Regions from separate parts of the Paraburkholderia sp. JHI869 genome, predicted to be linked through region 3. Evidence: predicted binding sites of a transcription regulator. Region 3 holds the regulator's gene; each other region holds the start of a gene.

Region 1 (7,455 bases), on a different contig from region 3:
CCAGCGCACGCAGCACGATCTTCACGCCTGCGGTCTGATCGGCGTTGTTGCCCTTGACGTCGAGAATCGCCTGGCGCACGCGGATCAGCGCGACGCCTCCCCCCGGCACAATGCCCTCTTCCACGGCCGCGCGCGTGGCGTGCAATGCGTCGTCCACACGGTCTTTCTTTTCCTTCACTTCGATTTCAGTCGCGCCGCCCACCTTGATCACCGCCACGCCGCCCGCGAGCTTCGCCACGCGCTCCTGGAGCTTCTCGCGATCGTAGTCGGAGCTCGCCTCCTCGATCTGCACGCGAATCTGCTTCACGCGCGCTTCGATGGTGGCCGCTTCGCCCGCGCCGTCGATGACAGTCGTATTCTCCTTGCCCACCTCGATGCGCTTGGCCTGCCCCAGTTCCTGCAGCGTGGCTTTTTCGAGCGTGAGGCCCGTTTCCTCGGCGAGCACCTGGCCGCCCGTGAGAATCGCGATATCTTCGAGCAGTGCCTTGCGGCGGTCGCCGAAGCCCGGCGCCTTCACGGCGACGGTCTTGAGCACGCCGCGAATGTTGTTGACGACGAGCGTGGCAAGCGCTTCGCCCTCGATGTCTTCGGCAATCAGCAGAAGCGGCCGTCCCGCTTTCGCCACCTGTTCGAGCACGGGCAGCAGGTCGCGAATGTTCGAGATCTTCTTGTCGTGCAGCAGAATGAACGGGTTTTCGAGTTCCGCGACTTGCTTGTCGGGATTGTTGATGAAGTACGGCGAGAGATAGCCGCGATCGAATTGCAGGCCCTCCACGACATCGAGTTCGTCGGCGAGCGACTTGCCGTCTTCCACCGTGATCACGCCTTCCTTGCCCACGCGGTCGATCGCCTCGGCAATGCGCTGGCCGATCGATTCCTCGCCGTTGGCCGAGATCGTTGCGACCTGTGCGATCTCCTTGCTCGTGGTCGTGGGCTTGCTGATCTTCTTCAATTCTTCGACGGCCGCCAGCACGGCCTTGTCGATGCCGCGCTTCAGGTCGAGCGGATTGAGACCCGCGGCCACATATTTCTGCCCCTCGCGCACGATGGCTTGCGCCAGCACGGTGGCGGTGGTGGTGCCGTCGCCGGCAGCGTCGCTGGTTTTCGAGGCGACTTCCTTGACGATCTGCGCGCCGATGTTCTGCAGCTTGTCGGCCAGCTCGATTTCCTTCGCCACCGACACGCCGTCCTTGGTCACCACGGGCGCGCCGAAGCTGCGTTCGAGCACGACGTTGCGGCCTTTCGGGCCGAGCGTGACCTTCACGGCGTCGGCAAGCAGGTTCACGCCTTCAATGAGTTTGGTGCGGGCGATGTCGCCGAATACGATATCTTTGGTTGCCATGGTGACGTTTCTCTCAGGTTCGCGGTTATTGATTCACGACCGCGACGATGTCTTCTTCGCGCAGTACGAGGAGTTCGTTGCCATCGACTTTCACGGTTTGCCCGGCGTACTTGCCGAACAGCACGCGGTCGCCCACGTTCAGGTCCGGCGCGATGCGGCGGCCGTCGTTATCGCGGCGGCCCGGACCTACCGCGAGCACTTCACCCTGATCGGGTTTTTCGGCGGCGCTATCGGGAATGACGATGCCCGACGCGGTGCGGGTTTCCTGGTCGAGTCGTTTGACGATCACGCGATCGTGCAAGGGGCGCAGGCTCATGGGCGGCTTTCCTCGGTTTATTGGCAGAGTCATTGGCACTCGCTTCAGATGAGTGCTGATGGAAAACCGAGTATAGGAAGCCTGCGTGAGACGCTCCAATAACGAATTGGCAGATGGTTATCTCGCGGGCGTGGCTATGAATATGGTGATTGCGCGGCTCGCGGATTGCGGGCGCGGCGATGGAAGGGAGGAGCGCGCGGGCCACAGGGCGACCCGCGCGAAAGAGAAAAAAGCGGGGCACGTGGGCCCCGCGATGGCGTTACTGGCGCGGCGCCAGTCCGCGTACGACGGACACCAGCGCATCGACTTCCGCGCAGGTGTTGTAGAACGCAAGCGAAGGCCGCACGGTCGCTTCGAGGCCGAAGCGCCGCAGGATCGGCTGGGCGCAGTGATGCCCGGCGCGCACAGCGATGCCTTCGCGGCTCAATGCCTGCCCGACTTCCTCGGTCGTGTAGCCCTTCAGCACGAACGAGAGCACGCTCGCCTTGTCACGCGCCGTACCAACGAGGCGCACACCCGGCACTGGCGCAAGCGCGCTCGTTGCATACGCAAGCAAATTGTGTTCGTAGCGCGCAATATTCTCGATGCCGATACGGCTCACGTAGTCGAGCGCCGCACCCAGGCCCACGGCATCGGCGATATTGCCGGTGCCGGCCTCGAAACGCGCAGGCGCGCCGTGGAACACGGTTTTCTCGAACGTGACGTCCTGGATCATGTTGCCGCCGCCTTGCCACGGCGGCATCGATTCGAGCACCTCGCGCTTGCCGTACACGACGCCGATACCGGTCGGCCCGTAGATCTTGTGGCCCGAGAACACGAAGAAGTCGGCATCGAGCGCCTGCACATCCACGCGCATGTGCGAGATCGACTGCGCGCCGTCGACGAGCGCTCGCGCGCCCGCGCGATGCGCGAGGTCCACGATCTCCTTCACCGGCACCACGGTGCCGAGCGCGTTCGATACTTGCGTCACCGAAACGATCTTCGTGCGGTCGTTGAGCAGCTTGCGATACTCGTCGAGCAGCACCTGGCCCGAGTCGTCGACGGGAATCACGCGCAGCTTCGCGCCCTTGAGCGCCGCGAGTTGCTGCCACGGCACGATGTTCGCGTGGTGCTCGAGATGCGAGACGATGATCTCGTCGCCTTCGCCGACGTTCTGCACACCCCACGACTTCGCGATCAGGTTGATCGCTTCCGTCGTGCCGCGCACGAACACGATCTCCTCGGGTTCCGAAGCGCCGATGAAGCGCTGCACCGTCTTGCGTGCATGCTCGTAGGCGTCGGTTGCGCGCGCGGCAAGTGCGTGCGCGGCACGGTGGATGTTCGAGTTCTCGTGCGCGTAAAAGTACGCGAGCCGGTCGATCACAGCCTGCGGCTTGTGCGTCGTGGCGGCGTTGTCGAACCACACCAGCTGCTTGCCGTTCACACGCTCCTGCAGGATCGGAAAGTCGCGGCGCACCGCGTTGACGTCGAAAGGCGGGTGTGCGCCGCGCAGCACATCTGCCTGCGGAGCGGCGTTTTCGCGTTCCGCCAGAAAATAGCGGGTAGCGCCATCGTGCGCGCCGTATTCCGGGCGATTGAGCGTGAGCAGTCCACGCAACGCGTCATCGCCTGGCAGTCCGAATGTCTCCGGTGCGGCGCGACCTTGCGCGGGCACCACGATCTCCTGCGCCTCGCGCTGCCAGCCGTGGCCATCTGAACCCGTGAAGTAGAACGGCGAGCCGGACCCGGCTTTGGCCTCGGCGGGCACCGGTTCGGCAGCCCCATACGCCTGCGGCACGCCGAGCAGCGCACCGCCCACGCGCGGCTCCAGCGCAGGTGCGATCGCTACAGCGTTGTCCGGCAGGCCGTTCGCGGCGGCCGCATGCGGCGCGAGCGCGGGCGCGCGGTTGCCGAGCGCGAGCACATGCGTCGGCGCGGAAGGCGCGAGGTTCGCGCCCGGCGCCTTGCCTTGCGGCAGTTCCAGGCCCGGCACGCCAGTGCCCGTGCCGCCGGGCCCCGCGAGCGGCGAGCCAGCCGGCGCCGGATTGCTGAGCGAGGCGAGGATCGGCGCGGCCGCCGGCAACGCGGACGGCACGCCGCCCACTGCGCCACTGCCAGCCGCCACGCCAGGCGCGCCAGCGCTGCCCGGCAACGTACTGAAGAACTCGTTGGCGAGCCGCGCAAGCGTCGCCGGGTCCGGCAGTCCGCCCGGCAGCGGCGCAGGATTAACGGTAGGTGTCAGGGTAGTCATGGTACTTGCCGATCTCCACGTCATCGAGGACAGCCAGCGCATCCGGCGAATGGACTGCGAGCGAGCAATACAGCGAGATCAGATACGACGCGATCGCCTGGTTGTTGATCCCCATGAAGCGCACCGAGAGGCCCGGCCCCTGCTCGCCCGCGACACCGGGCTGATACAGGCCCACCACACCCTGACGCTTGTCGCCCACGCGCAGCAGCAAGATCTTGGTCTTGCCGTCGGCGACCGGCACCTTGTCGGACGGAATCAGCGGAATGCCGCGCCACGTGATGAACTGCGAACCGAACAGGCTGACCGTCGGCGGCGGCACGCCGCGTCGCGTGCATTCGCGGCCAAACGCGGCAATCGCGAGCGGATGCGTCAGGAAGAATGCGGGCTCTTTCCAGACCTTCGTGAGCAGTTCGTCGAGATCGTCGGGCGTGGGCGCGCCAGTGAGCGGGAAGATGCGTTGCTCTTCCTCGACGTTAGCCAGCAGGCCATAGTCGGGATTGTTGATGAGCTGGCTTTCCTGCAGCTCCTTGATCGTCTCGATCGTGAGTCGCAGCTGCTCCTTGATCTGGTCATGCGGACTGCTGTAGAGATCGGAAATACGCGTGTGAACGTCGAGCACCGTGCTCACCGCGTTGAGGAAATACTCGCGCGGCTGCTCTTCGTACGGCACGAACGTCGTGGGCAGCGTGCCCTCGTCTTCGCGCGCCGTGCAGGTGGCGCGCACTGCTTCGGGGTCCTTAACGCGATTTAGACGATAGATGCCCGCTTCGACCGGCACCCATTGCAGCAGGTGCGTGAGCCAGCGCGGCGTGATCGTGGAAAGCTGCGGGACGGTCTTGGTGGCATTCGCCAGTTGCCGCGCGGCGTTATCGCCGAGCGCATTCTGGCCGCTTAGAGTCGTGGACATGTAGGAGGGCTCCGGTTACTTATGACAAAAACTGCATTGCTTATGAAGACAGCAGATTATGGGAAGCCCTTATGCGCGGTTCAACCGGCTATAGGCGTCAAGAGACAACGAGAGATGCAATCTCGTGCGCAACATAAACAAACGTATGGAAAAGCGCGCTTACTGACTGAGCGGGCGGGCAGGCAAGCCGACGGCGTTCGCCATGCCAACCACCCCGCCGACAAGCAGTTCGCCGATGCTCACACCCAGCGCGTGCGCGAGCTTCTCCACTGTGACGATCGAGGCGATGGCCGTGCCACGCTCGATCTCGCCGACATAGGTGCGGTTCAGTCCGGCATGCTCGGCGAGGCGCTCCTGCGACCATGCGTGCGCCTCGCGCAAACGGCGCACAGTTGCCCCGAAGTCGTGAACGATGGCGCTCATCGCGGTGCGCCCGCGGCTATCGCCAACGATGCGGGAGCGCCAGCCTCGACAGGGCCGCTCGCAGACGGCGCGCGCGTTTCGTGGCGCGAAATCGCCTGGGTGACGTGAGCGCCGGGCGGCACGCTCTCGGTCAGCCAGACGTTGCCGCCGATGACCGCGCCGCGGCCGAGCGTGACGCGCCCGAGAATCGTGGCGCCCGCGTAGATCACCACATCGTGTTCGACGATGGGATGTCGCGCGTGGCCCTTCTCGAGATTGCCCGCCGCGTCGCGCGGAAACCGCTTCGCGCCGAGCGTCACAGCCTGATACACGCGCACGCGCTCACCGATGACCGCAGTTTCCCCGATCACGACGCCCGTGCCATGATCGATGAAGAATGCGCTGCCGATCTGCGCGCCCGGATGAATGTCGATGCCCGTGGCCGCGTGCGCCAGTTCCGAAATAATGCGTGCGAGCAGCGGCAGCCCGAGCTGGTACAGCTCGTGCGCAAGACGGTGATGCGTAACGGCGAGCACGCCGGGGTAGCAAAGCAGCACCTCGTCCACGCTGCCCGCTGCGGGGTCACCGTTGAATGCGGCAAGCACGTCAGTGTCGAGCAGGGCGCGGATGGCGGGCAAGCGCTGAGCGAACGCGCGCACGGCCTCCAGTGCGCGCGCATCGATCTCGCCAGGGTCGGCCTCTGCGTGACGCGCCTTGTAGCGCAGTTCGAGCCGCGCCTGCGCGAGCAGGGCGTGCAATGCGGCGTCGAGCGCGTGTCCGACGTAGAAGTTTTCGCTCTCCTGGCGCAGATCCGGCGGCCCGAGCCGCATGGGAAAGAGCACGCCCTTGAGCGTTTCGATGACCTCAGCCAGCGCTTCACGCGCAGGCAGGTCGCGCCCACCCGGCTCCAGCGCACGCCGCTGCAATTCGCGCCATTGTTGCCGCACGCCTTGAAGCGCGTCGACGATCTCAGCCACATGAAATATTGTCACGCCAGTTCTCGCTTCGCTTTCCGTTTGATTGATCCGGCGTACACCGCCCCTTCTAGTCCTGCACCCATGGCAGGCCATGAAAACGCCAGCCGTTGCTCGAGCCGCGATGCCCCGCCTCGTCCCGCTCGCCTTCGAAGCCTTCGGTGACGTTGAACACGTGTGCAAAGCCCGCCTTGGCGGCCGCCTGAGCAGCCTCCGCAGAGCGGTTGCCGCTGCGGCACAGCAGCACGACCGCCGCGCCCTTGCCCGTCTTCGCCTCCAGTTCACGCACGAAGCGCGGATTGCGTGTGAGGCTCGTTCCGGTCGCCCACGCGACATGCAAGCTGTCAGGCACGTGGCCGACGAACTTGCGTTCCTCGCCAGTACGCACATCCACGAGCACCGCTTCGCCCGCCTGATGGAGCGCCCACGCCTGCTGCGGCGTCACGCTTCCCGCGTACGGAAGACCGCTTGCCTGCGCGTTGGCGCGCGCCGCTTCGAGATCCGCGTGCAGCGGCTTTTCCTGCAGTTCCACTGTCATCAGTGCCTCCATGTCATGTTGGCGGCACTCATCGGAATCTTTTACGGGCTGCCGCCTTTAGCCATCTGGATTCCACTATGCGGGCAAGGCGGCACGCTTCCAACCAACTAAAAATGCTATCCAAATTCGCAGACGCGTCAGATGCAATTGCGCCAGTTCGAAAGCAATTGCAGAAGAGGCGGCTTGCGCCCTGGAATCAGGGAACGATGTAAAGGTCTGAGAAATTGCCACGCAGTCCTTCGCCGGTGGGCGCGTAATTCTTCACCTTGGCAGAAACAATCGTGATATTCGGATTCGCGCCAAACTCGATCGACGGAATGTCGTCGTGCACGATTTGCTGAAAGCGGATGAACAAATGGCGGCGCTTTTCCGGATCGGTTTCGACCGACGCAGCCTCGAGCAGTTGGTCGACCTCAGGATTCGCGTAGTGAGCCGCGTTCGAGAACGGCAAGCCGATTTTGAAGTTCTTCGACCAGAAAACACGCTGTACGCCAACAGTTGGGTCGAAGGTGTTCGAGAGCGCTTCGAGCGTGATGTCGAATGCCCGGTCGGTATAGGCCTTCTTCACGTAGGTGGCGAAGTCATAGCTTTGAATCTGGGCGTCAATACCAATTCGCGCAAGCGACTGACGCACGAAATCGGCGGCACGCGGGTCCTGGAACGGGTTGTAGAGCAAGCGCAGCGAAAATCGCTTGCCATCCGGGCCCCGCTTCAGGCCCGCGGCATCCAGCGCGGTGTTGGCCTGC
Region 2 (7,455 bases), on a different contig from region 3:
CGGGCCGGAAAAACAGCGAGAAGAGCACGAGCAGCATCGCGAAGTAAAAGCCCGAGAACGACGCCGCATAGGCGAGCGGCCAAGCGGCGAACATCGCGCCACCTGCCGTGATGAACCAGACCTGGTTGCCTTCCCACGTCGCGCCCACCGCGTTGATGACGATGCGGCGCTCCTCGTCGGTCTTGCCGACGAAGGGCAGCAGCACGGCCGCGCCCATGTCGAAGCCGTCGGTGACCGCAAAACCGATCAGCAGCACGCCGATCAGCACCCACCAGATCAACTTGAGCGTTGCGTAGTCCATGGCGTGTTTCCTTGCATCTTTCGCTATTTCGCGTCGATTCGCGTCGATCAGGCGACCTTGCCGTCTGTCGCCAGCGTGGCCGTCTGCTCGTGGAAGTAACGGCCGGTGTGCAGCGACGAAGGCCCGAGGCGCGCGTACTTGAACATCAGTGTGATCTCGATGATGAAGAGCACCGTGTAGAAGATCACGAAGCCCGCGATGCTCAGCATCACGTCGCCGGGCGCGAGGCTCGAAGCCGAGAGGCGCGTGGGCAGCACTTCCGCGATGGTCCACGGCTGGCGGCCCAGCTCCGCGACGACCCAGCCGAACTCGGCGGCGAGCCACGGCAGCGGGATCGCCACGAGGGCCCAGCCGAGGAACCAGCGGCGGTTGTCCTTGAGCAGCGAACGCTGCGCGCAGAACCAGAACGCGAGCACGAAGGTCACGAGAAAGAGGATGCCGAGCCCGACCATCACGCGGAACGACCAGAACAAGGGCGCGACGGGCGGAATCGACGTTCGCGAGGCGGCCCTGATCTGCTCGGAAGTCGCGTCGAGCACGTTCGGCGTGAAGCGCCTCAGGAGCAGGCCGTAGCCGAGGTCGGCCTTGTGCGCTTCGAACACGTCGCGCGTTTCGGTGTCGGCGGTGCCTTCTTTCATCTTTTGCAGCGCGGCGTAGGCGAGCATGCCGTTGCGGATGCGCACCTCGGCGCGGCCCATGAGGTCCTTCAGGCCGATCACGGGCGTGTCGATCGAGCGCGTGGCGATGATGCCCATCAGCCAGGGAATGCGGATCGCGTAGTCGGTGCGCTCTTCCTTCTGGTTAGGCAGGCCGAACAGCGTGAACGGCGCGGGGGCGGGCGCGGTGTCCCATTCGGCCTCGATGGCGGCGAGCTTGACCTGCTGGACCACGCCGTCGGTGTAGCCCGATTCGTCGCCGAGGATCAGCACGCACAGCGTGGAAGCCAGGCCAAAGCCCGCGGCGATCGCGTACGAGCGCAGCGCGAACTCCACGTCGCGCCGACGCAGCAGGTACCACGACGAGATGCCGAGCACGAACATCGACGCCGTCACGTAGCCCGCCGAAACGGTGTGCACGAACTTCACCTGCGCGACGGGGTTGAAGATCACCGCGAACAGATTGGTGAGTTCCATGCGCATGGTTTCGTAGTTGAACGCCGCGCCCACGGGGTTCTGCATCCAGCCGTTGGCGATGAGAATCCACAGCGCCGAGAGGTTCGAGCCGAGCGCGACGAGAAACGTGGTGAAAAGGTGCGCGCCTTTGGACAGGCGATTCCAGCCGAAGAAAAAGAGACCGACGAAAGTCGATTCGAGGAAGAACGCCGCGAGCCCTTCCACGGCGAGCGGCACGCCGAAAATGTCGCCCACGTAGTGCGAGTAGTACGACCAGTTGGTGCCGAACTGGAACTCCATCGTGAGGCCGGTGGTGACGCCCATCGCGAAGTTGATGGCGAAGAGCTTGCCCCAGAACAGCGTCATGTCCTTGTAGATCACCTTGCCGGTCATCACATAGACGGACTCCATGATGACGAGCAGCCATGAGAGGCCGAGCGTGAGCGGCACGAAGAGGAAGTGGTAGAGCGCGGTGATGGCGAACTGAAGACGCGAGAGTTCCACCGATTCAATCGTGGGCATGACGGTCTCCTCCTTGCGGCGGCGTTGCCTGAGGTTGGGACACGGACGGCTGGGCCGAAGACATGGGCACGGCCAGAATGGCCTGCGCGACAGCGGCGGGCGGCATGTTCATGTCTTCCGCCTGCGGGTGATTGAAGAACGCGTATTTGAGCGCCATCAGCAAGACGAGCTTGACGACGAGAACGAGGGCAATATCGCGCGCGAAGGTCGGGCCGCGCATCCACTGGAGGATGCGCGTGCGCAGCCACGACGGTGTGCGCTGGCGTTGACCGGATGCCGGGATCATGACGACGGGTGCCCTCGAACGCGATACGAGGCCAGACCGCGGAGCGGCGTCTGGCTCACCACCTCGAAATCATCTTAGGGTGGAATCAGCGAGGCCGGTGCGAAGGTGCGCAGCCTTCTGGGCGCGCAAAAGAAAAACCCCGTTCGCGGGAACGGGGTTTTCGGTGTGGCGTTGAGACCTGCGGCGGCTTACGCGTAGTCGGCGAGCGCGGTGCGCATCTTCTTCATGGCGCTCGCCTCGATCTGGCGAATGCGTTCGGCCGAGACGCCGAACTCGTCGGCCAGTTCGTGCAGGGTCGAGCCGCCCGAACCGTCGTCGTCGACGTTGAGCCAGCGCGCCTCGATGATGCGGCGGCTGCGCGCATCCAGCGCTTCCAGCGCGCTCGCAATGCCGTCGGACTGCAGACGGTCGCGCGAACGGGCGGCGAGCACGGCGCTCGGCTCGCTGTGCGAGTCCGCGAGCCAGGCGATCGGGGCGAACGACTCCTCGCCGTCTTCGGTCTGGCCTTCGAGCGCGATGTCGGCGCCTGACAGGCGCGTTTCCATCTCCACGACCTCTTCGCGCTTCACGTTCAGTTCCTGCGCGAGGCCGTCGATTTCCTCCGGCGTGAACGACTGCAGGCCCTGCTTGTGGCTGCGCAGGTTGAAGAACAGCTTGCGCTGCGCTTTGGTCGTGGCGACCTTCACCATGCGCCAGTTGCGCAGGATGTACTCGTGGATCTCAGCCTTGATCCAGTGCATGGCGTACGACACGAGGCGCACGTTCTGCTCGGGGTCGAAGCGTTTCACGGCCTTCATCAGGCCGATGTTGCCTTCCTGGATCAGGTCGGCGTGCGGCAGGCCATAGCCCAGATAGTTACGCGCGATCGACACCACGAGGCGCAGGTGCGACAGCACCAGGCGGCGCGCGCCTTCAAGATTGTTTTGCTCGCGAAACTCGGTCGCGAACTGACGCTCTTCCTGGAGCGTCAGCATCGGGATCCGGTTCACGGCTTGAATATAGGCATCGATGTTGCCCAGCTGGCCGGGCAACAGGGAAGCATTCGCGAGCGCCAATGAGCCCCCGGCCTTGGCCGACGACGGGCTCAGCGTACTCGGAAGGGTCATGGTCATTGCGTTGCTCACGTAGCGAACTCCTCAGGATCTTGCAAAAGTCAGGTAGCGACTCCACGCTGGATGTTAGCACTCTGAATTACCGAGTGCTAATACTTGGAGTCTGTAGGGGCTTCAAGGTTCCTTGGTTCCTATCGAAATGGTTGTATCGATAGATTACACTAAACGCTGGCAGTCAAGCGGGGCGAGGCCTCGCGCCCGGCGCAGGCCAGCGCAGAGGGCAGGCCGAAGGAACACTCTAGAACGGGACAGCAGTCCGGCGCGTGGGCGCGGGGAATAAAGGGTTGAATCAGCGGTGCTCGATGGGCCGCGCAGCGCCTGGACTCTGCCACGGAACTTGATAGATAGACATCGGATGAAGCCGAAAGTGCTGCGCTGCGACATCCGGGCGCGGCCGCGTGGATGCCGCAACCGCCACGCGCGGTTTTCGCCGGACGCGTGGTTTATGCCTCATACATGGAGGCGTTGTCTTTGATCGCAAGTATCCATGCGCTGAAACCTGGTATAAATTTCAGCCAGACGTATGCAGAAAATCTTCGGCGTGGATCTGCGCTCAGGCGCGGGGCGGCGCGCAAGGGGCTCGAGCGATGGCGGCAAAACTAATCGATGCGATTCGCGGACTTGAGCGCGAGCGCTTTCGCGCGATGGTTGACGGCGATGGCACGTCGCTGGACCAGTTGCTGTCCGATCACGCGACCTTCGTCCACACCAATGGCAAGCGCGAGACCAAACAGCAGTTCATCGAAGCGATCACGGCGGGACGCCGGCGCTATCGCCAGATCGAGATCCAGTCGCAGGACGTGCTGCATGCGGGCAACGAGGCCTGCGTAGTCTCCGGCCGCGTGCTGATCGAGATGGAAGCCAACAACGGTGCGTTGCTCTTTCCTATTGCCTATACGGCGATCCAGACGCAGGAGGATGGCCACTGGCGTCTGCTCGCATGGCAGGCGACGCGTTGCGCGATCGAGTGATGACCGGTAAGTCCACCCGCTGAAACGCCGTTTAGACGCCTCAGGCGCACGCCAACGGCCCGTTTTGCCGTCGGCGCTCAACAATGCCGCCGATTTCCCTGCTGTCACTCAAACTGCTTTGCGCGTCGCGCGCGACGAGCTTCAGGCCGCCACGCGCCGATCCACTTGCGGCCAGACCGCGCGATTCACCGCGCTGACCATCGCCGCGGCACACGCATGGACCGCGTCTTCGCCCACGCCTACGCCGTGGCGCAGCGGCTGGCCGCCCACGCGCGCGCCGACGAACACGGCCGTGCCACCTTGCGCCGTGCGCTCGGTCTCGAACGACGTGACTTCAATGCGCTCGCCCGCTATTGTCGCGATTGCGTCGGCCACGGCTTGCGCATGCGCTTCATCGATGTTCGCGGCAGCCGGCATGGCCACATCGCGACCTTCCCAGCGCACTCGACCTGAACCAGCATTGGCCGCCGGCCCGCGCGTTTCGAAGTACTCACGCGCGAAAAGCGCGCAGACCGCATCGCCGGTGATTTCCTCGCCCGACGTATCGGCGACAGTCTGCACGGCGTGGCTGAACTCGATCTGCACGCGGCGCGGCGGCGTGAAGCCCATGCCGCGTTCGAGCAGATACGTCGCGCCGCCCTTGCCCGACTGGCTGTTCACGCGGATCACCGCGTCATAGCTGCGGCCGAGATCGGCGGGATCGATCGGGAGATAGGGCACTTCCCAGACGGCGTCGGGGCGTTGCTGCGCGAAGCCCTTGCGGATCGCGTCCTGATGCGAGCCCGAGAACGCCGTGAACACAAGGTCGCCCGCATACGGATGGCGCGGGTGCACGGGCAACTGGTTGCAGCGCTCAACCACGCGGCGCACGGCGTCGATGTCGGAGAAGTCGAGGCCCGGGTCGATGCCCTGGGTGTAGAGGTTCATCGCGAGCGTGACGAGATCGACGTTGCCGGTGCGCTCGCCGTTGCCGAAGAGGCAGCCTTCGATGCGGTCCGCGCCCGCGAGCAGCGCCATTTCGGCAGCGGCCACAGCAGTACCACGGTCGTTATGCGGGTGAACCGAGAGGACGATGCTGTCGCGGTACGCGAGATTGCGGTCCATCCACTCGATCTGGTCGGCGTAGACGTTGGGCATCGCTGCTTCAACCGTCGCCGGGAGATTCACGATCATCTTGTGATCGCGCGTCGGGCGCCACGTCTGGGCCACGGCATCGCAGACTTCGCGCGCGAAGGTCAGCTCGGTCATGCTGAACGTTTCGGGCGAATACTGGTAAGTCCAGTGCGTTTGCGGGTTCTTATCGGCATGTTCGCGGATGATGCGCGTGCCTTCAACCGCGAGCGCTTTCACTTCGTCCTTCGATTGACCGAACACGATCTTGCGGAACGACGGGCAGATCGCGTTGTAAAGGTGAACGATGGCGCGCGGCACGCCTTCGAGCGCCTCGAACGTGCGCGCGATCAGTTCTTCACGCGACTGCACGAGCACTTCGATTGTCACGTCGTCGGGAATGCGCTTTTCCTCGATCAGCTTGCGCACGAAATCGAAGTCAGTCTGCGAAGCGGACGGAAAGCCGACTTCGATTTCCTTGAAGCCGATCGCGACAAGCATTTCGAAGAACTCGGTCTTCTGCTCGATGCTCATCGGCTCGATGAGCGACTGATTGCCGTCGCGCAGGTCGGTGCTCATCCAGATCGGCGCGCGTTCGACGGTGCGCGTCGGCCATTTGCGGCCGTTCAAGCGGATGGCGGGAAAGGGGCGGTACTTCTCGGCGGGATTACGCAACATGACGAGCCTCGTTCTTCATGGTGTCGTTTGCGATGGCGGTCGGCAGCGGGCGGCTGGCGGGCTGGCGACGGAGCACGATGCGCGAAACTTCACGCGTACGGGCGGCAACCTCGGACGCGAAGAAGACGGCCACGGTGACGGCGGTAGCCGGCGCGGCGAAAGCGGACGTGAACGATGCCCAAGCAACGTGCATTTTGACCTCGCGACTCGTCCGAACGGTAAACGGACGAATGCAGACGACAGGTTGTAGAGATACAGCGGATTTGGGGTACTGCGAGAACTGCTTTGGGAGGACCGCGGTGACCGGTGGAGGTGGTCGTTGCGGCGCTACACCAGCTTTAGGCTAGGCGTAGCGATAGGGCCGATAGTAGGCCGAAGGCAATGCGGAGGGTGTTCGGGAAGGAACGCATTCGTCCAATGTAAATCAGGGCGATTGCGCGTGTCAACAGGGAATTTGCAGATCGGCCGCGCGAAGATGCATGAAGATGGCGGACGTTGCGCGCCGATGCGCTTGCGGTGAAATGCGCGGGTCGCCCGCTCCGTGCGGCTTTCAGCGGATTGGGCGATGTGTTTTTTCTTCAGCGCTTCGCGATGCGCTTGATCGTCTCGATCTGGCGCGTGATCGCATCAGGCACCGGCGCTTCGCCGCGCAACACGGCTTCGATCCAGGCAGCCGTAGTTGGCGCGTCGCGGCCTTCCGGCAGATCGATTTCGGGCGCGCCCGGCGACGAGCGTTCCGGCTCGACCAGCGTTTCGCAGATTCCGTCGTGCAGCCAGTCGACCTGCACCTGGCGCCGCGTATCGGCGACGGCTTCGCCTTCGGTGCCGCGCGCGAGCAGCGCACCGCCCACGGCGGCTTCCGGATGCGCCGCGAAGAGGGCGCTCAGGCTTTCGCGGTACGGCGGGTGCGTGTAGTTCACGAGGCGCAAGCCCGGCTCGGCGAACGGTTGCAGCAGTTTTACGAGCGTATGCGTGGAGTTGCGCACGCCCATGCGCCGGCGCAGCGAGAGCAGCCGCGCGAGTTTGGGGGCGAGCGTTTCGATCGATGAAAACGCCACACGGCTCGACGCCAGTTGCGCCTCGACTTTGGCGTGATCGTGGGCTTCGGGCCGGTTCAGCGCCGCAAAGATCTCGGCGCTCGTCACGCGGCCCGGATCGGTGATCACGCCGTGCACGAGCGTCGGGACGCCTTCGCGCGCGAGCAGCAGGGCGAGCAGCGGCACGAGATTCGGTTGTTTGCGCGCGCCGTTGTAGCTTGGGATCGACACGGGCCGATAGTCGCCTCGAGGAACCGCTAGCGGCGCGAACGAGGCGTGCGCCGCGCAAAGCATGGCGGCCAGCTCATCCGCGGTTTCGCCCTTGA
Region 3 (7,455 bases):
GCAGTTCGCGGTCGCGCGACATGGCGCTTTGCAGTGCAAGACGCGCGTCGCGCGCCTCGCGCCATGCACGCGTGACGGTGGCGGCGAGATCTATGAGGCCCGCGTGGGTGTCGAACAGTTCGCGCTGTGCGTCGGGGCGCATGAGCAGTTGGTGCGCATGCTGGCCGTGGATGTCCACGAGCATCTCGCCTAGCTCGCGCAACTGCGCGAGCGTGGCCGGCGTGCCGTTGATGAAGGCGCGCGAGCGCCCGCCGCTGTCCACCACGCGGCGCATCATGACCGTTTGCTCGCCGTCGCCGTTCGTGAGCGCCTGCTCGTCGAGCCAAATAGCGGCGTGCGCGGGCACATCGAACTCGGCGGTGATGTCGGCGCGGCTCTCGCCCGTGCGTACGACGCTCGCGTCGGCGCGCGTGCCGAGCGTGAGGGCGAGGGCGTCGATCAGGATCGACTTGCCCGCGCCCGTCTCGCCGGAAAACACGGTGAAGCCGTTGTCGAATTCGAGGTCGAGCGCCGCGACGATCACGAAGTCGCGAATCGAGAGATGGCGAAGCATGGCGTCTGGTTGTGCTTTTTTTGGGTTGGCTTTGATGACCGTGGCACTGCTGGCTGCATGGCACCTGCGTGGCAAATACGTTGCAGCCCACGCGCGCTTCACGCGAAGACGCGGCTTTAGTCCTCCGGATCGCCCTGCAGCGAGGGATGCTCGTTCCAGTGCAGCTTCTTGCGCAGCGTGCGGTAGTAGCTGTAGCCGACCGGGTGCAGGAAGGGCACGGTGTGGCGCGAGCGGCGCACTTCGATCACGTCGTTCAGCTCCAGCGCCGTGAACGACTGCATGTCGAAGTTCACGTTGACGTCGCGGCCCGCCACGATCTGGATGCTCACCTTGCAGTCGTCGGGCAGCACGATCGGGCGGTTTGAGAGCGCATGCGGCGCGATCGGCACGAGCACGATGCCCTGCAGCTGCGGATGCAGGATCGGCCCCTGCGACGAGAGCGCGTAGGCGGTCGAGCCCGTGGGCGTCGCGACGATCAAACCGTCCGAGCGCTGGTTGTACATGAAGCGGCCGTCCACGTTCACGCGCAGTTCGGCCATGCCTGAAAAGCCGCTACGGTTCACGACTACGTCGTTGAAGGCGAGCGCGTGGTAGATCGGGTCGCCGTCACGCGTGATGCGCGATTCGAGCAGCGACCGTTCCTCGCGCTCGAACGAGCCCGCGAGCAGTTGCGGCACGACCTCCTGCATTTCGGAGAACGCGATGTCGGTGATGAAGCCGAGCCGCCCGTGGTTGATGCCGATGAGCGGCGTGCGGTAGGGCGCGAGCTGGCGGCCGATGCCGAGCATCGTGCCGTCTCCGCCGAGCACGACGGCCACGTCCGCGCGCGCGCCGATTTCGGCGGGCTGCAGCGCCGGATAGCCTTGCGCGCCGATTTCCTCTGCGGTCTGCGCTTCGAACACCACCTCGAAGCCGCGCTTCGAAATGGTCTGGGCGAGCGCCGTCAGCGGCTCGGCGATGCCTGGCGTATTGCTGCGCCCAACGAGCGCAACAGTCTTGAACTGGCTCTGGATCTTCTGGATCTGCATGCCGGCATTACACCATAGTCAGGTCACGAAAAGAACCTGGCGCAAGCCGCGAGTGGCCCGCCAGGCCTTGTGCGCCGCGTCTTCCAGCCCGAAGCCGGTGACACGGCGATGACAGCAGCGCGCGAAGTGCCGTGCGCGGTGTCGTGGGCGGGCTCCTGCGCCAGGCCGGGCGCCCGCTATCGGCCCGCCCCGCGCTGCGGACCTGCCCGCCGGGCCCGGCCTGGCGGCGCACTCGCGGCCAAAGCGCCATTAGGCTAAAATTTTGAGTCATGCTAGATCCCCGCGCACAAACCCTCCTCAAGACGCTGATCGAGCGCTACATCGCCGAAGGTCAGCCGGTCGGCTCGCGCACGCTGTCGCGCTATTCCGGCCTGGAGCTGAGCCCGGCGACGATCCGCAACGTCATGTCGGATCTCGAGGAGCTGGGTCTCGTGTCCAGCCCGCATACCTCGGCCGGGCGTGTGCCCACGCCGCGCGGCTATCGCCTGTTCGTCGACACCATGCTCACCGTCGAGCCCGGCTCCGAGGACGACGCGGTCACGCGCGCGGTGAAGACCACGCTGCGCCCCGGCGAGCCGCAGAAAGTGGTGGCGGCGGCGGCCAGCGTGCTCTCGAACCTCTCGCAGTTCGCGGGCGTGGTGCTCACGCCCCGGCGCAGCCACGTGTTCAAGCAGATCGAGTTCATGCGCCTGTCCGACAAGCGCATCCTGCTCATCATCGTGACGCCCGAAGGCGACGTGCAGAACCGGATCATGGCGACGCAGCGCGACTTCTCGCCTTCCGAGCTCATTGAAGCCTCGAATTACATCAACGCGCACTTCGCGGGCCTGTCGTTCGACGAGGTGCGTCGCCGCCTGCGCGAGGAAATCGACGCGCTGCGCGGCGACATGACCACGCTCATGCACGCGGCGGTGACCGCGAGCACCGAGGAGCCCGAAGGCGGCGACACCCTGCTCATTTCCGGCGAGCGCAACCTGCTCGAAGTCGCCGACCTTTCTTCGGACATGGCGCGCCTGCGCAAGCTCTTCGACGTGTTCGACCAGAAAACCAGCCTCCTGCAACTGCTCGACGTCTCGAGCCACGCGCAGGGCGTGCAGATTTTCATTGGCGGCGAGTCGCAACTCGTGCCGATCGAGGAAATGAGCGTCGTGACGGCCCCCTACGAGGTGAACGGCAAGATCGTCGGCACACTCGGCGTGATCGGGCCGACGCGCATGGCGTACAACCGGGTGATCCCGATCGTCGATATCACCGCGCGCCTGCTCTCGCTCACGCTCAGCCAGAACTGAGCGCCGCATCGGGCATCGGGCACACCTGCCTTCCCGAAGATCATCCCCGAAAGGCGCGGCGCGCGCCATCGGCCGAATGGCCAACGCGCAATGTGCAGCTCCATGGCACTACGGGTCGGTTTGGCCCGCCAGGACCGCCCGCTATAATGTTTGTTTCGTGCAACCGTTGCTGCGCATTCGCGCGGCGCCACTGATCGCCTATGCGTTTCGACCTGGAGCGGCCTTCGCAGTCCGCCGCGGCGCATCGCGTCGCCGTGCTGCTCATTAACCTGGGCACCCCGGACGCGCCCACGCCGCGCGCTGTGCGCCGCTATCTCGCGCAGTTTCTCTCCGATCCGCGCGTGGTCGAGATTCCTGCGCCCGTCTGGCAGGTCATCCTGCGCGCGCTGATCCTGCCGTTTCGCGGCCGCTCTTCGGCGAAGAAGTACGCGGCGGTCTGGACGCCCGAGGGCTCGCCGCTGCGCGTGCACACGCAAAAGCAGACCGACGGCCTGCGCCATCTGCTGCAGATCAACGACTACACGGTCCTCGTCGATTTCGCGATGCGCTACGGCACGCCCGACATTCCGGCGATGCTGAACCAGCTCAAGCTGGCGGGCGCGGAACGCATTCTGCTCATGCCGATGTACCCGCAGTATGCGGCGTCGACCACGGCCACGGCGTTCGACGCGGCCTTCGTTGCATTGCGCCGCATGCGCAACCAGCCGGAAATCCGCACGGTGCGTGGCTATCACGACCATCCGGCTTACATCGCGGCGCTCGCGGCGCAGGTGCATCAGTACTGGCACGCACACGGCAAGCCGAATTTCGCGGCGGGCGACCGCCTCGTGCTGAGCTTTCACGGCGTGCCAAGCCGCACGCTCGACCTCGGCGACCCGTACCACGACCAGTGCCAGCAAACGGCCGCGCTCCTGATGCACGCGCTGGAGCTGACACCGGTCGAATGCCGGGTGACGTTCCAGTCGCGCTTTGGGCGGGCGCAGTGGCTCCAGCCGTACACAGCGCCCACGCTGCGGGAACTGGGCGCGGGCGGTGTGCGTCGTGCGGACGTGTTCTGCCCCGGTTTCACGGCGGATTGCCTGGAAACCATCGAGGAAATCGGCATGGAAGTGCGCGATGAATTCCTGCACGGCGGCGGCAAGGAGTTCCACCGTATTCCGTGCCTGAACGCTTCGCACGCCTGGATTGCGGCGCTGGGCGAGATCGTTGCGCAGCACCTGCAGGGCTGGCCTGTGCAGGCCGCGGCGCACGCAGGCGCGGCGGCTTGACCAGCGAACCGAGCCGCGCATCTGGAAAGCATCTGATGAACTACAAGATTTCGACTGAACCTGGCGCGCGGCTGCGCATCGATAAATGGTTATGGGCGGCGCGTTTCTTCAAGACGCGCTCGCTCGCCTCCGACGCCGTGGCCAAGGGGCGCGTGCGCATTGGCGGCGACGCCGTGAAGGCGTCGAAGGACGTGCGCGTGGGCGACCTCGTCGAAATCGAGATCGATCACGTGGTGTGGGAAGTGCAAGTGCTGGGGATTTGCGACGTGCGCGGCCCTGCCAGCATCGCGCAGACGCTTTATGCGGAAACCGAAGCCGGGCGCGAGAGGCGCGCGGTGGAGCAGGACCGGCGCCGGCTCTTTCGCGAACCGGCTGCCGTGTTGCAGGGCAGGCCGACCAAGCGCGACCGCCGCACTATCGACAAACTTTCGCGTGAGGGCTGAAGAGCGCTTCCATCGTAGCGTGCACGCCCCCGTATTCCGTCGTGTTTTCGTTCACGGCGCCCGACATGCAGATGGTCGTAGTTCCGGCGATGAGTACCAGAGCGACCACCGATATGGCAAAGGTCAGTTTCACGGTACTCCCCTAGGGATCGCGGCAAAACGGCCAGTTTCGAGGCCCGGTTAGCGCGTTCGTTTAATAGAAGATCGGCTGGATCCGGGCCTGTTCGGTGCGATGCTGCCTTCAGGGTAAACACGCCATGAGCAGCATCCATTCCTGAGTGTAGGTCAGGGATGTCCCTTACTCAATTTCATTTTTGCGGCGGTGCAGTAATGGTTGTAACTGGCGATTTCGCGGCTTCGGCCTGTGTATAAAAAAGCCACGAGAGCCCCTTGAAACAAGCGATCCGGCACCCATGTGCTGTCGCAATGTACAAAGCCTCTGTCGCGCCGGCACAACGGTCGTCGGCGAGAGCAGTGAGGCCCGCGCCAAGGCGCCCGAAGCTTTGTTCCCTTTTTCACTATTCAACGACGTTCAGCGACATGGAAAACACGCAAGAGAACCCGACGAGCCAGAACCCCACGCCCGCGGACGAGGCGTCGCAAGCAGCCCAGCAGCCGCAAGCGGCCGACGCGGCCCAGCAGGCGGCAGCCCAGGGCGGCGTGGACCAGAACGCTGCTGTGGAGGCCGAAGCTGCACTGGCCGAAGCGCAAGCCAAGGTCGCCGAATTGCAGGACGCCTTCGTGCGCGCCAAGGCCGAGACGGAGAACGTCCGCCGCCGCGCGCAGGAAGACGTCGCCAAGGCGCACAAGTTCGCGATCGAAAACTTCGCCGAGCATCTGCTGCCGGTGATGGACAGCCTCGAAGCCGCGCTCGCCCATAACTCGGACGACCTCGCCAAGGTCAATGAGGGCGTCGAGCTCACGCTCAAGCAGCTGAGCGGCGCGCTCGAGAAGGGCCGTGTCCTCGCGATCAACCCCGTGGGCGAGAAGTTCGACCCGCACCGCCACCAGGCCATCTCGATGGTGCCGTCCGAGCAGGATGCGAACACGGTAGTCAGCGTGCTGCAAAAGGGCTATGTGATCGCCGACCGCGTGCTGCGTCCGGCGCTCGTGACCGTTTCGGCACCGAAGTAAGACAAATGCAAGGAACGCGGCGGCCGGAATGAAGAAAACGGCCCCGCGATTGAAAAAAATGATGGAACGCATAGCCCAAACCCCTTGAAATCGCCGTAACGGCACTTATTTGGGCAGCAGTTCCGTATTGAAGTGGACGCCAGCCGCGCACAAGGGAAAACGCGGCTCGAGCATGCAGTTACCTGCGCAGCGCGAAAGCGGCGTCCGCACAGCGACCAAATTCTGGAGATTTGACAAAAATGGGCAAAATCATTGGTATCGACCTCGGCACCACGAACTCGTGTGTGGCGCTGATGGAAGGCAATCAGGTCAAGGTGATCGAGAACTCGGAAGGCGCACGTACGACGCCGTCGATCATCGCTTACATGGACGACAACGAAGTGCTGGTCGGTGCGCCGGCCAAGCGCCAGTCGGTCACGAACCCGCGTAACACGCTTTACGCAGTCAAGCGCCTGATCGGCCGCCGCTTCGAAGAGAAGGAAGTGCAGAAGGACATCGGCCTGATGCCCTACAAGATCGTCAAGCACGACAACGGCGACGCCTGGGTCGAAGCGCATGGCTCGAAGCTCGCGCCGTCGCAGGTTTCGGCCGAAGTGCTGCGCAAGATGAAGAAGACCGCTGAAGACTACCTCGGCGAGCCGGTCACCGAAGCCGTGATCACGGTTCCCGCGTACTTCAACGACAGCCAGCGTCAGGCCACCAAGGACGCCGGCCGTATCGCCGGTCTGGAAGTCAAGCGCATCATCAACGAGCCGACGGCAGCCGCGCTCGCGTTCGGTCTGGACAAGGCCGAAAAGGGCGACCGCAAGATCGCCGTGTTCGACCTCGGCGGCGGCACGTTCGACATCTCGATCATCGAAATCGCGGATGTGGACGGCGAAATGCAGTTCGAAGTGCTCTCGACCAACGGCGACACGTTCCTCGGCGGCGAAGACTTCGACCAGCGCATCATCGATTACATCATCGGCGAGTTCAAGAAGGAGCAGGGCGTCGACCTCTCGAAGGACGTGCTCGCGCTGCAACGCCTGAAGGAAGCCGCTGAAAAGGCCAAGATCGAACTCTCGTCGGGCCAGCAGACCGAAATCAACCTGCCGTACATCACGGCAGACGCCTCGGGTCCGAAGCACTTGAACCTGAAGATCACGCGCGCCAAGCTGGAAGCGCTGGTCGAAGACCTGATCGAGCGCACCATCGAGCCGTGCCGCGTGGCGATCAAGGACGCAGGTGTGAAGGTCGGCGACATCGACGACGTGATTCTCGTCGGCGGCCAGACGCGTATGCCGAAGGTGCAGGAAAAGGTGAAGGAGTTCTTCGGCAAGGACCCGCGCCGTGACGTGAACCCGGACGAAGCCGTGGCCGTTGGCGCCGCGATTCAGGGCCAGGTTCTGTCGGGCGACCGCAAGGACGTGCTGCTCCTCGACGTCACCCCGCTCTCGCTCGGTATCGAGACGCTCGGCGGCGTGATGACGAAGATGATCAACAAGAACACCACGATCCCGACCAAGCACGCACAGGTCTACTCGACGGCGGACGACAGCCAGTCGGCCGTGACGATCAAGGTGTTCCAGGGCGAACGCGAAATGGCAGCGGGCAACAAGCTGCTGGGCGAGTTCAACCTCGAAGGCATTCCGCCCGCACCGCGCGGCGTGCCGCAGATCGAAGTGAGCTTCGACATCGACGCGAACGGTATTCTGCACGTCGGCGCGAAGGACAAGGCGACCGGCAAGGAAAACCGCATCA
Region 4 (7,455 bases), 140 kb from region 3:
GCTTCACCTGCTTCCACTTCGGATGGCCGTGCTCCTGCAGGTTGCTGAAGTTTTCGCAGAGCGAATCGCCAAAGCGCTTCAGGTTGCCGACCGTATCGCGCAGGTTGTAGTCGTAGGTGACGAGGAACGCCTTGACCGTCCACGTCGGCACGTCTTCTTTCAGCCAGTTCGGATAGCTCGATACGTGGATCGTCGCGGGAAAATAGGTTTGCTTTGCGCGCGCCGTTTCTGGCGCGTTCGGATCGACGCGCAGGAAGCGGATCTGCTGCAGCAGTTCGGGGTTCATGTCGGTGAAGAGCTTGGCCGGTTGCCCCGCGACAATGATCGCCACATCGATCTTCTTGACGATGAGCGCGGCCAGCGCGTCTTCGTTGCTCAAGTGCTGCGCATTCTGCTCGGGAATGGGCTGGCCGAACATGAGGCGGTACAGCGTCGTTGCCGACTGCGCGGTACCGCTGCCGATCAGGCCGACGCTCATCACCTTGTCCTTGATTTCGTTGATGTTCTTCATCGGCGAGTCGTTACGCACGACGAAGTAAATCTCTTCGTCATAGAGTGGCATGATGAGTCGTAGCGGCCGGATCAGCTTGCCCGCGTCTTCGTTGCCGGAGTTGGCCATATCGACATAGGCCTGGTAGACGTCGGACTGCACGAGCGCGAGCTTCACGCCGGGCTCGAAACGCATGCGCTGCACGTTTTCGGCCGAGCCCTTCGATGGAATCACTTCGAGGTCGATGCCCGCCGGCTGCGCCACCCATTTCGCGAGGTCCTGGCCGATCTGAATGTATGTACCGCGCTCGGGGCCGGTCACGATCTTGTAGTTCGCGTCTGCGGCGGCGGCGAGCGCGGCCGTCGAAAAAAGCTGGGTGATCAGCGCCGCCAGTACCGCGAGTATCGCTTTCAGCATGGTCTCTCTCCCGCCTTTGTGTACGTCGTACGGCAGACTTGAATCTTCCCGAATCCTATTTAATGACTGGCTTCGGAGGATGGAGCCTCTTTCAACTCAGGCTGGAGAATGGCGCGCTCCTGGGCATCGACGCCGTTGTCGTTGCTGGCCGGACTGGCGGCGTCGGCGGTTGCGGATTCGCTCGTGGCGGTTGTCGTAACGCTCGCGCTAGCACTGCCGAGGTCCGGTGGATTCCCGTTCGTTGTTGTGCTGGCCGCGCTCGGCAGCGGTGGAGGGGGCGCGATTGCGGTCCGCTCGCTGGGTACGGCCGGCCTGGCGGCGCCCCAATCTCGCGACGAAGGCAGCGGTACGGTGCGTGCGCCGCGCGGCAGTGGCACGGCCGCGTCCGCGTGCGCGGTGCTATTCGGCGAACGCAGCGGCGACCAACCCGTCGCCAGGATGGCGCGCTCCATCAACGACCGCGCGTGCAGGTTGCCCGGATCAATCGCGAGTGCCTCCGATGCCTGTTCTCGCACGCAATCCCAGGCATGTTGCGAGGCACATCGGTCCGCGCTTTGCAACGCGTTATCGCGGCGTTGCTGCGCCGGAGCGCTACCGCGCTGTATCTTGCGGGCCTCCTCATTGTTCGCGTCAGGCGTAAGTGCGTCATTCGCCATCGGCAAGCTTTTCTGAGCGAGGCTCGTACGCGTGGCGCGTATTTCTCTTTCCTGCCCGTGCCTTTCGCCGTACAGCAGAAACACCGCGTATGCGATTGCGACAATGAGCCAGGCGAGCAATACGCCCTTCAGGAAGAGCCCTTTACCGGTGCGCCAGAACGGGCGGTGTTCCTCGAGTCGATAGTGGTGCAAATAGTCTGCGTGCACCGACGGGCGATTGGATGCGGCCGCGCCGGCAAGCATAGGCGTTGCCGCGGATCCAATGACTCTTAACGTGGCTTTCGGGCGCGCGTGCGCAGCCGTGTCGAACGGGTGATCCGTGCCGCAGTGAGGGCAGGAATCGACGTACTGGTAGAGCACTCCGCCACAGCGCTTGCAAGATGTGGGGAAACTCTGGTCGGAAGTCATCTGAGCGGACATGCTGTCGTTCCACCGTCATGGCGACGCCATTTCGGCATGTTCAGGATCGTCGTTGAAGCGATCGGCGAGGCCTCGCGGAACCCACGATCTGCATGCGCAGGAGAGCGGCGGTGCCTGACCGGGCACGGCCGCTTAAATCATCATATGGGTGATTTTCCATTCATACGCAAATTGCCAGTGTTGTCTACCGCACATATACGTTGCCGCCGTACGACCGAACTCAAGTCAGATCCGGCGCGGTTCTGGGCGACGAAGCCGGCTTGACCGACTATCTGTAACCACGGGGCGCGGTTTGTTGGGTGCCATGTCCGTACAACGCTCTGGCCCTCTAATAGATCGCCGTAACCGTCGCCGCAGGGTTGGGGATTTCCCCGAGAGATTTCCCAGATTGCTCGCCGCATCGAGGCGCGCTTGCTGGAGGCATCTACCCCCCAGATCCACTCGGTTCCTTGTCGAGCCACGCGTCATGGTCGCCTATCGTATTGTTTTAATTGGAAAATATTTAAATCTGGCACTTAATTCAAGCGGCCGGTAGCCCTAACTTCGGTCAGGAAAACTGGCTGCAAAGTTGTATCGACCTCTGCGGAAATTCCCCATTCCGCCCCTTCTTGAATTTGTCACTCCCCGTCCATATAATTAGCACTCACCGCATGAGAGTGCTAACAACGCTCGGTGCACAAACATCTCTGGCTGGCGGTAACCGGCAGCCAGGTTTTCTTGAGTCTCTTCAAGTCCCAATCAACAGAGGAACATCCATGAACCTTCGTCCTTTGCATGATCGCGTGATCGTCAAGCGCCTGGATCAAGAAACCAAGACCGCTTCGGGCATCGTGATCCCGGACGCAGCGGCAGAAAAGCCGGATCAAGGCGAAGTCCTGGCCATCGGCCCGGGCAAGCGCGACGACAAGGGCGCCCTGATCGCGCTCGACGTGAAGGTCGGCGATCGCGTCCTGTTCGGCAAGTACGCTGGCCAGACCGTCAAGGTCGATGGCAACGAACTGCTCGTGATGCGTGAAGAAGACATCATGGCCGTGGTGAACAAGTAAGTTCAGCCCACCGCACATTCATCAAGAATTCAAGGAGTTAGAAGATGGCAGCTAAAGACGTCGTGTTCGGCGATTCCGCCCGTTCCAAGATGGTTGAAGGCGTGAACATTCTCGCCAACGCAGTGAAGGTCACGCTGGGTCCGAAGGGCCGCAACGTGGTTCTCGAGCGCTCGTTCGGCGGCCCGACGGTCACCAAGGACGGTGTCTCGGTCGCAAAGGAAATCGAGCTCAAGGACAAGCTCCAGAACATGGGCGCGCAAATGGTCAAGGAAGTGGCTTCCAAGACCAGCGACAACGCCGGTGACGGCACGACGACGGCTACGGTTCTGGCCCAGTCGATCGTCCGCGAAGGCATGAAGTACGTCGCATCGGGCATGAACCCGATGGACCTGAAGCGCGGCATCGACAAGGCCGTCGCAGCAGCAATCGAAGAGCTGCGCAAGGTCAGCAAGCCCTGCACGACCAACAAGGAAATCGCTCAAGTCGGCTCGATCTCGGCAAACAGCGACACGTCGATCGGCGACCGTATCGCTGAAGCGATGGACAAGGTTGGCAAGGAAGGCGTCATCACCGTCGAAGACGGCAAGTCGCTGCAAGACGAGCTGGAAGTCGTCGAAGGTATGCAGTTCGACCGCGGCTACCTCTCGCCGTACTTCATCAACAACCCGGACAAGCAAGTCGCCGTGCTGGAAAGCCCGTTCGTCCTGCTGTTCGACAAGAAGATCTCGAACATCCGTGATCTGCTGCCGGTTTTGGAACAAGTCGCGAAGGCTGGCCGTCCGCTGCTGATCATCGCTGAAGACGTCGAAGGCGAAGCTCTGGCAACGCTGGTCGTCAACAACATCCGCGGCATCCTGAAGACCGTTGCTGTCAAGGCTCCGGGCTTCGGCGACCGTCGCAAGGCCATGCTGGAAGACATCGCGATCCTGACCGGCGGTCAAGTCATCGCTGAAGAAACCGGCCTCACGCTCGAAAAGGCAACGCTGAACGAACTCGGTCAAGCGAAGCGCATCGAAGTGGGCAAGGAAAACACGACGATCATCGACGGCGCAGGCGAAGCCGTGAACATCGAAGCGCGCGTGAAGCAAATCCGCACGCAGATCGAAGAAGCGACGTCGGACTACGACCGTGAAAAGCTGCAAGAGCGCGTTGCCAAGCTGGCAGGCGGCGTGGCAGTGATCAAGGTCGGCGCTGCGACCGAAGTCGAAATGAAGGAAAAGAAGGCACGCGTGGAAGACGCGCTGCACGCAACCCGCGCTGCCGTTGAAGAAGGCATCGTCCCGGGCGGCGGCGTTGCGCTGATCCGTGCACGTACGGCAATCGCCAGCGTCAAGGGCGCCAACGCTGACCAGGACGCAGGTATCAAGATCGTCCTGCGCGCGATGGAAGAGCCGCTGCGCCAGATCGTCACGAACGGCGGCGAAGAAGCGTCGGTCGTCGTGGCAGCAGTTGCTGCTGGTCAAGGCAACTACGGCTACAACGCAGCGACGGGTGAGTACGTCGACATGGTTGAAGCCGGCGTGGTCGACCCGACGAAGGTCACGCGCACCGCGCTGCAAAACGCAGCTTCGGTTGCTGGCCTGCTCCTGACGACGGACGCAGCTGTTGCTGAAGTGCCGAAGGAAGATGCTCCGATGCCTGGCGGCATGCCCGGCGGCATGGGCGGCATGGGCATGGACATGTAAATTCGGCTCACGCCGGAACTACATCGAAGTGCAGGGGACACGTCGTGAGAAGTGTTTCCCCCGACCAACGAGTAACTCCCGCAGTGACGAACTGCACTCCGTGAAGTTGGGCAGTTAAAATCTAGTGGGAGCCTTAGGCCTGAGTCCTGCATTACGCAGACTCAGGCCTTTCAATTTGGATCCGATGCGTCGCGATTATCGTGGCGGAAGCGCGAACTGATGTGATTCTGGGGAGCTGCAAGGTGTGATACTATCGCTCGCTAATTTCAGCCAGCCGAAGTTCATAACGCAACCCATAAGGCCCTCCTACCTCGGTCAGCTCCGACAAGATGACGCGGCAATTGCGCCCATCGTGCTTGTTCTCTGGTAGGCAGCTAGCGTTGGGCAATGATCGCCGCATTTTGCGCAGACTTTGTCGGTATCGAGCACGGCTGCCGATTCATTGACATATTGGCGTCACTTTGGAAGTGTTATGCGAGTTACGAACAGAAAGAGGGTAATGATCACTGGGGGAGCGGGCTTTTTGGGTTCGCATCTCTGTGAACGTCTGCTGGCCGAGGGTAACGACGTTCTTTGTGTCGATAACTTCTACAGCGGCACGAAGGATAACGTTGCCCATCTGGTCGGCAATCCCCATTTCGAACTCATGCGTCACGACGTGACGTTTCCGCTTTACGTCGAGGTTGACGAAATCTACAACCTCGCGTGCCCCGCATCCCCGGTTCACTACCAGCGAGATCCGGTTCAGACCACGAAGACGAGCGTGCATGGCGCCATCAATATGCTCGGCCTTGCGAAGCGCACGAAGGCGCGTATCCTGCAAGCGTCCACGAGTGAGGTCTACGGCGACCCGGAAGTGCATCCGCAACCGGAAGGGTACTGGGGGCATGTGAACCCCATCGGCGTGCGGTCGTGCTATGACGAGGGCAAGCGCTGCGCCGAGACGCTCTTCTTCGACTATCGCCAGCAACACGGTCTGGACATCAAGGTCGTGCGAATCTTCAACACGTATGGCCCGCGCATGCATCCGAACGACGGCCGTGTCGTCAGCAACTTCATTGTGCAGGCGCTGCGCGGCGAAGACATTACGGTCTACGGCGACGGCTCGCAAACGCGCAGTTTCTGCTACGTGGACGACCTGATCGAAGGCTTCGTCCGCATGATGGCGACGCCGTCGGACGTCACCGGCCCGATCAATATCGGCAATCCGGCCGAGTTCACGATTCGCGAACTGGCTGAAACCGTCCTGAAGATGGTCGGTGGCCGCTCGAAGCTGATCTTTTCTCCGTTGCCCAAGGATGATCCGAAGCAGCGCCAGCCCGATATCACGCTCGCACGCGGCAAGCTTGGCTGGGAGCCTCAGGTGAAACTGGAGCAGGGCCTGGCGAAGACTGTCAACTATTTCCGGAGCTTTCTCGGGCTATGAGCTTGGCCGAAGCAAGTCTGATCGTCGTGACGCCAGTCTATGAGGATGTCGAGGCGAGCAGCCGACTGTTCAAGGAGTTGGCTGCGGAACTCGGTAACGACATTTTCATCGTCGCAGTCGACGATGGCTCTGTGCGCCAGCCGGTCGAGGTTTCCAGTCTCGATGCCGCGAATGTCGCCGGCGTCGTGCTGAAACTGCGTCGCAATGTCGGCCATCAGCGTGCCATCGCGATTGGCCTGGGCTACGTCGCCGAGAAGATTCGGCCGCACCAGCGCGTCGTGGTGATGGATTCCGACGGCGAAGATTTGCCTTCGACAATTCCCGTCCTGCTGCAGCAACTCGAATCCGATCAGGTCGACGTGGCTGTTGGTCAGCGTAGAAGCCGTGTAGAGACATTCCGCTTCAAGGCTTTTTACGCTGTCTACAAGCGCTTGTTTGGCCTGTTGACCGGACGCGCTATCAGCTTCGGCAACTTCATGGCGCTCAAGGCGCATTCCGTCAAGCGTCTCGCCGCGATGCAGGACCTTGCGATTCACGTCGCGGCAGCCGTCCTTGCTTCGAAGCTGCGTGCCAAGGGGTGCCTCCTGGATCGCGGCCCGCGCTATGCGGGCCAATCGAAGATGAATTTTGTCGGCCTGGCGTTGCACGGTTTCCGCGCGTTGATGGTCTTCGCGGAAGATGTTCTCGTGCGCGTCGGCATCGCATGCGCATTCATAGCCGCCGTGTCACTGTTCGCGGCCGTCCTGACGGTCATCTTGAAAATGACGGGCTTTTCCACGCCCGGTTGGTTTTCCGTGGCCTTCGGCATCCTCATGCTCACGTTATTGCAAACGGGGGCGCTTGCGTTGATGTCGTTGATGCTGACCGGCGTGATTCGCGGCGGGACAGTCACAACCACGATCGCATATCACGACTTTATCGACAGTGTTGCCGAGTCGGCCAGAACCAGGGCGAGAGATGCATCGGTCACTGAATGAGTTGATTCGCTACGTGATCAATGGGCTGGTGGCCACGGCAGTCAACTACGGAGTCCTGCATACTTGCATTGAGGTTCTGCACCTGCGGTCGGCCGGTTTGGCCAATTTTATTGGGTCGGTGTTCGGCATTACCTCGTCGTTCCTCGGCAACCGTTATTTTGTTTTCGGCGGAGCCGGGGAGCCCATCGGCAGCCAGGCCTTGAGGTTTCTGGGGCTCTATGCGGCCATCGCGATACTCAACGGTGGCGTCATGTACATCTGGAGCGATGTCTACGGGCTTGGCTACCGCAGTGGCTTTCTGTTGACGACGGTGGCGCAGTTTTTGTTGAGTTATTTGG

Evidence for each region. The regulator HrcA, encoded in region 3, represses chaperone genes, less so after heat shock. The targets are predictions, from matches to a motif close to TTAGCACTCNNNNNNNNNGAGTGCTAA.
Region 1: groES (co-chaperone GroES) is a predicted target of HrcA. The motif match lies at 1,691-1,717, and genes of this name have one in related genera.
Region 2: rpoH (RNA polymerase sigma factor RpoH) is a predicted target of HrcA. The motif match lies at 3,400-3,426, and genes of this name have one in related genera.
Region 4: groES (co-chaperone GroES) is a predicted target of HrcA. The motif match lies at 2,620-2,646, and genes of this name have one in related genera.

The regions. Positions count from the first base shown of each region.
Region 1 is NZ_JAYMSC010000022.1:88,650-96,104, forward strand. Features, by position in the region: gene groL (chaperonin GroEL) at 1-1,342, opposite strand, end outside; gene groES (co-chaperone GroES) at 1,368-1,658, opposite strand; gene VSR72_RS30185 (family 2A encapsulin nanocompartment cargo protein cysteine desulfurase) at 1,918-3,888, opposite strand; gene VSR72_RS30190 (family 2A encapsulin nanocompartment shell protein) at 3,863-4,795, opposite strand; gene VSR72_RS30195 (helix-turn-helix transcriptional regulator) at 4,955-5,218, opposite strand; gene epsC (serine O-acetyltransferase EpsC) at 5,215-6,189, opposite strand; gene VSR72_RS30205 (rhodanese-like domain-containing protein) at 6,242-6,709, opposite strand; gene VSR72_RS30210 (ABC transporter substrate-binding protein) at 6,906-7,455, opposite strand, start outside.
Region 2 is NZ_JAYMSC010000020.1:87,363-94,817, reverse strand. Features, by position in the region: gene cydB (cytochrome d ubiquinol oxidase subunit II) at 1-301, opposite strand, end outside; gene VSR72_RS28620 (cytochrome ubiquinol oxidase subunit I) at 349-1,935, opposite strand; gene cydP (cytochrome oxidase putative small subunit CydP) at 1,922-2,221, opposite strand; gene rpoH (RNA polymerase sigma factor RpoH) at 2,410-3,345, opposite strand; gene VSR72_RS28605 (nuclear transport factor 2 family protein) at 3,921-4,304, shown strand; gene leuA (2-isopropylmalate synthase) at 4,446-6,092, opposite strand; gene ybiB (DNA-binding protein YbiB) at 6,671-7,455, opposite strand, start outside.
Region 3 is NZ_JAYMSC010000004.1:330,058-337,512, reverse strand. Features, by position in the region: gene recN (DNA repair protein RecN) at 1-553, opposite strand, end outside; gene VSR72_RS10520 (NAD kinase) at 670-1,581, opposite strand; gene hrcA (heat-inducible transcriptional repressor HrcA) at 1,851-2,870, shown strand; gene hemH (ferrochelatase) at 3,071-4,138, shown strand; gene VSR72_RS10505 (S4 domain-containing protein) at 4,174-4,581, shown strand; gene grpE (nucleotide exchange factor GrpE) at 5,122-5,715, shown strand; gene dnaK (molecular chaperone DnaK) at 5,955-7,455, shown strand, end outside.
Region 4 is NZ_JAYMSC010000004.1:189,741-197,195, reverse strand. Features, by position in the region: gene VSR72_RS09960 (TAXI family TRAP transporter solute-binding subunit) at 1-907, opposite strand, end outside; gene VSR72_RS09955 (hypothetical protein) at 967-1,983, opposite strand; gene groES (co-chaperone GroES) at 2,739-3,029, shown strand; gene groL (chaperonin GroEL) at 3,074-4,714, shown strand; gene VSR72_RS09940 (UDP-glucuronic acid decarboxylase family protein) at 5,187-6,140, shown strand; gene VSR72_RS09935 (glycosyltransferase) at 6,137-7,117, shown strand; gene VSR72_RS09930 (GtrA family protein) at 7,098-7,455, shown strand, end outside.